DNA from 3 places in the Halomonas sp. V046 genome. Region 1 is predicted to be linked to each of the others. Evidence: riboswitches for the same ligand, from Rfam matches in the RefSeq annotation. Region 1 holds a riboswitch; each other region holds the start of a gene.
The links. A riboswitch is a leader RNA that binds a small molecule or an ion and turns the genes downstream of it on or off. The one in region 1 is predicted to bind thiamine pyrophosphate.
Positions count from the first base shown of each region.

Region 1 (3,201 bases):
TCGAGTATGACGAGGCGACCCAGGCCCTCGCCTCCGGTCGAGTCGAGATCGCCGCCGACAGCGTTTTCACCAACCATGAAGAGCGTGACGACCACGTGCGGGGCGCGGATTTCCTCGACGCCGGCGACCATCCGACACTGACCTTCGTGGCCGACGAGCTGTCCCCCGACGGCCCCGCCCAGGGCACCCTGACTGGCCAACTCAGCCTGCGCGGCGAAACGCATCCGGTGACGCTGGCCGTGACGCTGAACAAGGCCGACCGCTATCCCTTCGGCCACGAGCAACACACCCTTGGCGTCTCGGCGACCACCGAGCTGAAACGTAGCGACTGGGGCATGGACTACGCCGTGGACAACGGCCTGGTCGGCGACAGCGTCGCCGTTCGTCTCGAGTTTGAAGCCATCGCACAATGACGTGCACAACTGCGCCAGTGCCGCGTCAGTTTCGCGTACCGCACACTCGGCCATGGCGCCCAGGGGGTTCCCCTCGGCCCCGTTAGTGCTTAGACTGCCGGAAGATCGCTTGACGGGGTGCCGGTGAATCCGGCTGAGATGGCGCAGGCGCAGGAAGGCTATGGTTGCAGATGGTGGCAAGCAGCCCACACGACATGCCTTCCTGCAGACCAAGCGCTGGTCCCGTGGAACCTGATCCGGGTGAAGGCTGGGCAGATGCCCGCCAGTGAACCGGCGTAGGGATTCAGGCGGTGGCGGAGCGCCTGATGCCTTCCCGGTTCTCTCCCCACTCTCCTTTCCCCCTCCCCGCCCTCACTCCGGATCCATTCGACCGGAGGACACATGGGCTATCGTTTCGCCGACCTGATCGACGCCTGCCGCTCGGACTGGACGGCCTACATCGAGCACGACTTCGTGCGCCAGCTAGGCACCGCCACCCTGTCCGAGGACGCGTTTCGTCACTACCTCAAGCAGGACTATCTGTTCCTGGTCCAGTTTGCCCGGGCCTACGCCCTGGCGGCCTACAAGAGCCAGTCCCTCGAAGAAATGCGCAGCGCCTTCGCCGGCATGCAGACGATCCTCGATGTGGAACTCGGCCTGCACATCGGGTTCTGTCGCGACTGGGGCATCCGTGAAGCCGACCTGGCCACCCTGCCCGAAGCCCGCGCGACCCTGGCCTACACCCGCTACGTGCTCGATGCCGGTGCCCGCGGCGACCTTCTCGACCTGCACGTGGCGCTGTCGCCCTGCATGGTCGGCTACGCCGAGATCGCCGACTGGCTCAAGGCTCAGCCATCGACGCTGCGTGGCGCCGACAACGATTACGACGCCTGGATCGCCATGTACGAAAGCGCCGAGTTCCAGGACGCGGCCGAGGCCGAACGGCTCTGGCTCGATGAGCGTCTGGCCGAGGTCTCGCCGCGGCGCTTCGATGAGTTGGTGAGGTTGTTTCGCGATGCCACCCGGCTCGAGATCGACTTCTGGCAGATGGGCCTGGACCTGGCCGACTAGGCTGGCGTGTCGCCACCGCTCGGCACGGCCACCCAGCGCTCGTGATCGCCACACGGTCATGCCGCCGGTGGCGGCACACCCTGGCCACGCACGACGACACGACCGAACGACAGCAGGACCGAACGACAGCAAGACCGCTTGACGGGGGGCCGTGGACCACGGCTGAGATCATGCAGCGCATGGAACCCGTTGAACCTGATCTGGGGATACCCCCGGTGCCACGGCATCGCGGCGAGGACCAGCGTAGGGATCAAGCGACGGGACAAGACCGCCCCGCTTGACTCTCCGTCCGACCAGTCTCGCCTCAGCCCGATGCACGGATCATTCAGCAGTCAACAACCATAACCGGCAGCCGATCCCTGCCCGCCTGAAGGAGAGACCGAGATGGATAGCCGCACGTCGAGCAAGACCACCCACTTCCTGGCCGAGAGCGCCCGCGTCGATGAGGCCGCGATCCAGCCGCTGCCAGGCTCGCGCAAGATCTACATCGAGGGCTCGCGCCCAGATATCCGCGTGCCCTTTCGCGAGATTTCACTGTCACCCACCCGCACCAGCGGCGCGGACGAGGCCAACCCCCCGATTCTGGTCTACGACACCTCGGGGCCCTACACCGACCCCGAGGTGTCGGCGGACCTGCGCCGCGGCCTGAAGGAGCTACGCCGGACCTGGATCGAGGAACGCGATGACACCGAATTTCTCGACGGCCCGACCTCCGAGTATGGTCGCCGGCGCGCCCAGGATCCGATGCTCGCCCCGCTGCGCTTCGACCTGACCCGCACCCCGCGTCGGGCCCGGCAAGGCCATAACGTCACCCAACTGCACTACGCCCGTCAGGGGATTATCACGCCGGAAATGGAGTTCATCGCCATCCGCGAGAACCAGCGCCGCCAGGCGCTCAGCGCCGACTACGCGGGGACTCCCGAGGTCGAGCGCATTCTCGGCCATCAGCACCCCGGCCAGGGCTTCGGGGCACGCCTACCCGAGGAGATCACGCCGGCGTTCGTGCGCGATGAAGTCGCCGCGGGCCGAGCGATCATTCCCTGCAACATCAACCATCCGGAAACCGAGCCGATGATCATCGGCCGCAACTTCCTGGTGAAGATCAACGGCAACCTCGGCAACTCCGCGGTGACGTCCTCCATCGAGGAAGAGGTCGACAAGATGACCTGGGGCATCCGCTGGGGCTCCGACACCATCATGGACCTGTCCACCGGTCAGAACATCCATGAGACCCGGGAATGGATCATCCGCAACTCCCCGGTGCCGATCGGCACCGTGCCGATCTACCAGGCCCTGGAGAAGGTCAAGGGCGTGGCCGAAGACCTGACCTGGGAGGTGTTCCGCGACACCCTGATCGAGCAGGCCGAACAAGGCGTCGACTATTTCACCATCCATGCCGGCGTGCTGCTGCGTTACGTGCCACTGACCGCCAACCGGGTGACCGGCATCGTCTCGCGGGGCGGCTCGATCATGGCCAAGTGGTGCCTGTTCCACCACCAGGAGAGCTTTCTCTACACCCACTTCGAGGACATCTGCGAGATCTGCAAGCGCTATGACGTGGCCTTCTCACTCGGTGACGGTCTGCGTCCGGGGTCGGTGGCGGATGCCAACGACGAGGCCCAGATGGCCGAGCTCAAGACCCTCGGCGAGCTGACCCGTATCGCCTGGAAGCATGATGTTCAGGTGATGATCGAGGGCCCCGGCCACGTGCCCATGCACCTGGTCAAGGAGAACATGG
Region 1 covers NZ_JBQXYF010000007.1:231,766-234,966, reverse strand. Annotated here, with positions in the region: gene ACUN9Y_RS11560 (YceI family protein) at 1-413, shown strand, start outside; gene tenA (thiaminase II) at 795-1,463, shown strand; TPP riboswitch at 1,596-1,730, shown strand; gene thiC (phosphomethylpyrimidine synthase ThiC) at 1,848-3,201, shown strand, end outside.

Region 2 (3,201 bases), on a different contig from region 1:
TCTTGGAGGTGTCGCTCGTTTCTCGGGTGACAGCGGTCAAACGGGCGGCGCCGGTCGGGTCGGGTTTTTCTGCCGCCGGGGGTGAGCCCGAGGCATGATGGTCGGTGCCGGGGTGTACATCGGCGGGGGGCGTCGCCAAGGCACCGGACTCGCGCTGTTTACGGTCTTCCTTGTTGCGATACATCATGGTGTCGGCTGCCCGGAGTAGCGCTTCTTCGTCGAGGTACTCTCGCTCGCCGGTCTCGGCGACGCCCACGCTGATCGAGAAATCCGGATAGCGGGTCTGGAAGGCAAGCTCCACCTTGGATCCGATCATGCGGGCGCTCTTGACGTCGCAGTCGGGCAGAATGCAGCAGAACTCATCGCCGCCGAGGCGACAGCAGATATCGCTGTTGCGTACCGTCTCCTGCATCACTTCGCCGAAGGTGACCAGAATCTCGTCGCCCTTGTGGTGGCCGAAGGTATCGTTGATGGTCTTGAAGTTGTCGATATCACAGTAGATCAGGCTCAGCAGCGAGTGGCGGCGCTCGGCCATGCGAATCTCTCTGTTCAGCGCCTGGCTCATCCCGCGCTTGTTGAACAGACCGGTCAGGGGGTCCTTCTCGGCGTAGGTCGCAAGTTCCTTGGTCTTCTCTTCGAGGTTGCGGGCATAGAGCTCCATCCGCCGCTTGGCGCTGTGCACCTCGTTGAGCAGGGTGTCGATGTAAGTGTCGAACACCAAGGTGATATCGAAGTACATGAGCTTGTCGAGGCTGCTCTTGACGTCGTTGCTCTTGACGTCGTTGCTCTTGACGTCGTTGATGGTTTTGTTATGGCCGAGATTCTCGTCGATGACGCGAAACAGAATCGTCTTGAGGGTGCACATCGCCGACAGGAACAGCTTAGGCTCCACGCCGATGCGCTTGTGGACCAGGCCAATACGCAGACGACTATTGACGTATTCGGTGTCGTAGTAGCCGGTGAAGAGGTCGAGCACGTACTGGCGTTGGGCGGAGCGCAGCCGCTGCAGCGTTTCCGAATCGCCGATCAGCAGGCTGATTTCGTCGATTTCCGTCTGACGCTCGTAAAATTCCTCGACGATGATTTCGATATGCTCATTGATGATGGGTTTGAGCGCCGCGAGATCCGCGAGGTCAGCGTCACCGAGGTTGAGAAATTCCTTGCGACGCTTGATCTCGACCTCGCTGATATGCATTTGTTCCAGCAGGGATTTATCGATGGGTCTCATGGCGCTTCTCACAGTCAAATGGGGATGGCGCTCAGCCGACCATCACTGGCATGATGTGCCCCGGTTGTTCTGGATCAAGAATCGGGATGATTTTTCTTGATCATTACGTATATCGTGGTTCTGTGGTATTTGCACGACTGGGTAGTGCCGTAACAAGCTGTCCGCCCACGGACATTCCACGCTAAGACGATATTTAGTGCATTGATACGCAGTGTAACTCGATATTAACAATTTGTTACCTGTCGCCAGGGGAGTCCTCATTGGACTGAGAAAGCGCGTTGCTGACCCTGGAACCTGATCCGGTTGATACCGGCGGAGGAAGAGCGACCATGTCGACGATCACGATCGCCGCGATTGCCGCGGCGCTAGCCTGCTTCACCCTGCTGGGCCTCAAGGCTCGTCGCCGGGACGAGCGTCTCGATGACTATGTCACCGCGCGGAACTCCCAGTCGGGAATGGCGCTGGGGCTGTCCTTTCTTGCTTCGGGCATGGGCGCGTGGATCCTCTTCGCCCCGCCCGAGATCGGCGCCTTCGTCGGCCCCTTGGCGGTGGCAGGCTACGCCCTCGGCTCGGCGTTACCGTTTATCGTGCTGGGGTTGTTCGGGCCCGCCATCCGGCGCCGCCTGCCCGAGGGGCGCAGCATCGGTGAGTTCGCTCAGCACTGCCACGGCAGCCTGGTCCAGCGGGCGGTGGCGTTGGTGTCGGTACTTTACATGGGCTGCTTTCTGGCCGCCGAGTTGACCGCCATCGGCGCGATTACCGGCCTGTTGTCCGGTGGCTCGGGTCAGTGGGTGATCCTTGCCGTCGCGGTCACTACCCTCGTCTATACCGCCGCCGGCGGCCTGCGCGCGAGTCTTGCCACGGACCGCTGGCAGGCGTGGCTGTTGATGGCCTTGCTGGTGCTGGTGGCTGGGGTCACGTTGAGCCGGCTGCCGAGCCTGCCGCCGTTGTCCGCCTTGCCGTCGCTGCCGACAGGCGACGCGCTATCCGTGGCGCTGACTCTGATCATTGCGGTGACCGCAGCCAACCTGTTTCACCAGGGCTACTGGCAGCGGGTCTGGGCCGCCAGAGACGACACGGCCCTGGTGCGCGGGGCCTGGCTTGGGGGTGGCTTGACCGTGATCGTCGTGGCCGTGGTCGGCGGCCTCGGCATGCTCGCGGCGGCCAGCGGTGTGGCCTTGGGGCAGCCGCCGATTCCGTTCTTTGCACTGCTTGCCGATGCGCCAGCCTGGCTCGCGCTACCGGCCCTGGTACTGGCGGTCACGCTGGTGGCCTCGAGTGTCGATACCCTGCAGAACGCCTTGGCGTCGCTGGCAAGTGCCGCAGGAGGAGGGCGCCAGCGCTCCCTGAGAGAAGCCCGCTGGATCACCGTGGTCTTGATGGTCCCGGTCGTGCTCATCGCCCTGCAGGGGCTGTCAGTGCTGCGCTTGTTCTTGATCGCTGATCTGCTCTGCGCGGCCATCGTGGTGCCGGTGATGCTCGGCCTGTGGTCTAGAATGCGCCCCTTGGCCGCCATTGGTGGTGGCGTCGCGGGGTTGATCGCGACCCTGGTGCCCGGCTGGCTCGCCGGCGGCAGCCTTCAGGCGGGTCTGCTGGCCGCCAGTTTCCCCAACGGTGTACCGACTCTGGCGCCGTTTCTCTGGGCGCTGGTGATTTCCTCCCTGGTCAGTGTTGCGCTGGCGCTTGTCGCAGGAGGCCCTCGTCAGCTCGCCTGACCTTGCTGGCACCGTGGCGTGGACCCGCCTCGTTCGCTGGCGGCCGCGGGGCGGTCGTGTTGCAGCCGGGGCTTGAACCACGGCGGCGGAAACCGCCTGCTTCACCGTCACAACGCGACGGCGAAGCAGGCGGTGCAGCAGGTAGCCGATAGAGGTCACTGAATGACCGACTTGAGCAGGTTCTGCAGGCCGGTGTTCTGGTCCGGCAAGGCGAAGGCGGCGGCCGGGGGCGTGACGCTGGACAGCGATGAGACCTGG
Region 2 covers NZ_JBQXYF010000005.1:304,565-307,765, reverse strand. Annotated here, with positions in the region: gene ACUN9Y_RS08935 (GGDEF domain-containing protein) at 1-1,228, opposite strand, end outside; TPP riboswitch at 1,466-1,567, shown strand; gene ACUN9Y_RS08930 (sodium:solute symporter family transporter) at 1,558-2,943, shown strand; gene ACUN9Y_RS08925 (hypothetical protein) at 3,099-3,201, opposite strand, start outside.
Region 2: it holds a riboswitch for thiamine pyrophosphate, as region 1 does, so the genes downstream of both, ACUN9Y_RS08930 (sodium:solute symporter family transporter) here and thiC (phosphomethylpyrimidine synthase ThiC) in region 1, are expected to answer to the same signal.

Region 3 (3,201 bases), on a different contig from region 1:
GCGCCGGCGGCTCTGGTGGCCGCGGCATGGGCCGCCTTGAGCCCACCGATGGCAACGCTAGGCAGCGGGCTCGCCGCCGTCAGCGTGGCCAGTCCCCCGAAGCCGAGAGGCTCGGCGTGGTCGCCCTTGGTGGCGGTGGCGAACACCGGTCCCAGGCCGAGGTAGTCCAGCGCTTCTACGTCGAGGGTGGCGAGCTGCGCCGGGTTCTGGACCGACAGGCCGATGATGGCGCCCGGCCCCAGCAGGCGGCGCGCTTCGGCCACCTCGCTATCGCCTTGGCCGAGGTGCACACCGTCGGCGCCTGCGGCCTGCGCCACCGCCACCCGGTCATTGATGATCAGGGGGACGCCGCTACCTGCCAGCGCGGCCTTGAGCTGCCGGGCCTGGTCGATCAAGGTGGCGTCGTCGGCGTGCTTGTCGCGCAGTTGGACGAGGGTCACGCCGCCGCGAACGGCGGCCTCGACGGTTTTCACCAGGCCGTGCGCCGCGCAAAGGTGCGGGTCGGTGACCAGGTAGACGGCGAGCTGGTCAGGGTGGAAGCCGCTCTCCAGGGGGCAGGGGCGAGATTCAAGGGACATGCGCTATCTCCAGCGGGGCTAGGCCGATCAGGGCGTCGGCGTCGATTCGATAGAGTTCATCGAGAAAGGCGCTGGCGAAGCTGCCAGGCCCATGGGCGTCACGGCCGGCGCGGCGTCCGGCCTCGCCATAGCAGGCGAGTGCGCCGATGCAGTCTTCGAAGGCATCGGCGCCGCTGGCGACGAAGGCGGCGACCACGCCGCTCAGCGCGCAGCCGAGTGTCGTCACCCGCGGCATCAGCGCATGGCCGCCGGACACCCGAGCCAGGCGCTGGCCATCGGTGACCAGATCGACTTCGCCGGTCACCGCCACCACCGCGTTGGCGTTACGGGCCAGGGCGACGGCAGCCGCGAGGGCCTCGTCGCTGGCCACAGTGGAATCCACGCCGCGCCCGCCGGTGCTGGCGCCGTGCAGCGCGATGATTTCCGAGGCGTTGCCACGAATGACCGTGGGCCGGCAGGCGAGCAGGCGGCCGGCTACCTCGCGGCGATAGGCGGTAGCCCCGACGGCGACGGGGTCGAGGACCCAGGGTTTGGCGTGGGCCCGGGCGCTGGTGGCCGCCTCGACCATGGCCTCGACCCAGGCCGGCGACAGCGTGCCGATATTGACGCTGAGCGCATCGGCCAGGGACGCGAACTCGGCGGCCTCTTGCCTGGCATGGACCATCGCCGGTGAGGCGCCAAGGGCCAGCAGCACGTTGGCGGCACTGTTCATGGCGACGTAGTTGGTGATGTGGTGTATCAGTGGTGTGGCCTGGCGCATTCGCGTCAGGCGAGCGCCAAGCTCGGCGCCGGTGAGAGAAGCTGTCATGCTCGCCTCCAGGCGGAGGCGCGCCGGGACGGCGCGGACGGCCGCCGCGACTCCCTCCGCCGGTATGATCCGGGTCAGGTTCCAAGGGTGCCTCTCAGCCGCGCACGACGGCCTGAGCCATGCACGCGGCGCCCCTGTCGTGGACAAGTGGCAGTGGTTGCCAAGCGCCTACTATCACCACTCGAGAGCGAGCTGTAAAGCCGATTACCCCAGCAACTGCAATGCCACCAGGGTACCCAGGGAGGCCAGGGTCAGGTGACGCAGCGTGGTGCCAAGGGGGGCGCTGTCCTGGCCTTGGTCGAGATCGAGGTCGTCATCGACGTCCTTGGCGCTCCCATCGCCGTCATCGTGCCACAGGGCCATGCTGCCCAGTGCCAGGCTCAACAGCCCTAGCGGGACGCTGCAGGTGGACCAGCAGGCCATCAGGGCGATGCCGGTGAGCAATGCGGCGCCGGACAGGGCGAGCCCCCCGGCAGACAGGCGCAGGGCGAGGGGGCGAGGACGAATATCGAAAGCGAGGGGCGACATGGCAAGATCGACTCCGAAGACGGTCAGGGAAAGGGGACCCATGACACCTTACACGCTATGCCTTAACGCGCGCTTAACGTTCGATGTCGAAATTGTGACAGGGTGGCGCGACAGCCGTTCACTTGCGTGGTGCCGGTGGGGGGGGCCCAGGGGCTGGCATCAGGCGCGAACATAGGCCCAGCCAGCGGCCTGGTTTTTGGCCAGGGTGACCTCCGAGGCGTCGACCTCGGTGAGTCCTCTGTCGTTACGAGGCCTTGCGCCTTCGGCGAATTCCGGCACAGGCGTAGGGCGTTATCGGTGGCGTCGGGTGTCTTCAGGGCCGCCGCGTTCGCCGTGCCATTGGCCACGATGATGGCGCTGGCACGCGGTCGTGCTGCCTTCAGGTTGGGCAGGTTGGGCAGATTGAGCAGGTAGCGCCGGGCCCGAGCCAGGCTCTCGGCATATAGCCGACCTCGAGGCGCGTCGTCTCCTGGGCCGAGGCGCTTAGGCCGAGGTGCTCAGGGCGAGGGCCGCCAACCCGGCAACAAGGTGTCATCATCTGGAGGGCAAGGGGCGCTCCTGGCAAGAGGGGATGAGACAGCGAGTGGGATGATATCGGGTGCGGCGAGCGCGTGACATGCCAGCCCCCCATTGTTCCGCTATAGGCTAAGGCTCGCGATCGGGCAGCGGCCCTGCTCAACAACGCACGCGGCCGCCAGTGGGCGGCCGCGTGTACCGGGTAGGCAGGTGGCCTGAGATCAGGACTTGCCGGGTTGCTTGACGTAGCGCAGATAGGGTCGCTGTTCGTCCCAGCCCTCGGGGAATAGCTTGCTGGCCTCGTCGTTGCTGACCGCCGGCACGATGATGCAGCGCTGGCCCGGCGTCCAGTTGACCGGCGTGGCCACCTTGTAGCCATCGGTCAGCTGCAGGCTATCCAGCACGCGCAGTATCTCGTCGAAGTTGCGGCCGGTACTGGCCGGATAGGTCAGCGTCAGGCGGACCTTCTTGTTGGGGTCGATGATGAAGACGCTGCGCACCGTCAGGGTGTCGTTGGCGTTGGGATGGATCATGTCGTAGAGGTCACTGACCTTGCGATCATGGTCCGCCAGCAGCGGGAAGTTGAGTCCATGGCCCTGGGTGTCTTCGATGTCGCCGGCCCAGGCGTGGTGGTCCTCGATAGGATCGACCGACAGGCCGATGGCCTTGGTGTTGCGCTTGTCGAACTCGCCTTTCAGGCGCGATACCTCGCCGAGCTCAGTAGTGCATACCGGCGTGAAGTCCTTGGGGTGGGAGAACAGGATCACCCAG
Region 3 covers NZ_JBQXYF010000010.1:37,326-40,526, reverse strand. Annotated here, with positions in the region: gene thiE (thiamine phosphate synthase) at 1-578, opposite strand, end outside; gene thiM (hydroxyethylthiazole kinase) at 568-1,386, opposite strand; TPP riboswitch at 1,421-1,532, opposite strand; gene ACUN9Y_RS14565 (hypothetical protein) at 1,591-1,914, opposite strand; gene ACUN9Y_RS14560 (peroxiredoxin) at 2,652-3,201, opposite strand, start outside.
Region 3: it holds a riboswitch for thiamine pyrophosphate, as region 1 does, so the genes downstream of both, thiM (hydroxyethylthiazole kinase) here and thiC (phosphomethylpyrimidine synthase ThiC) in region 1, are expected to answer to the same signal.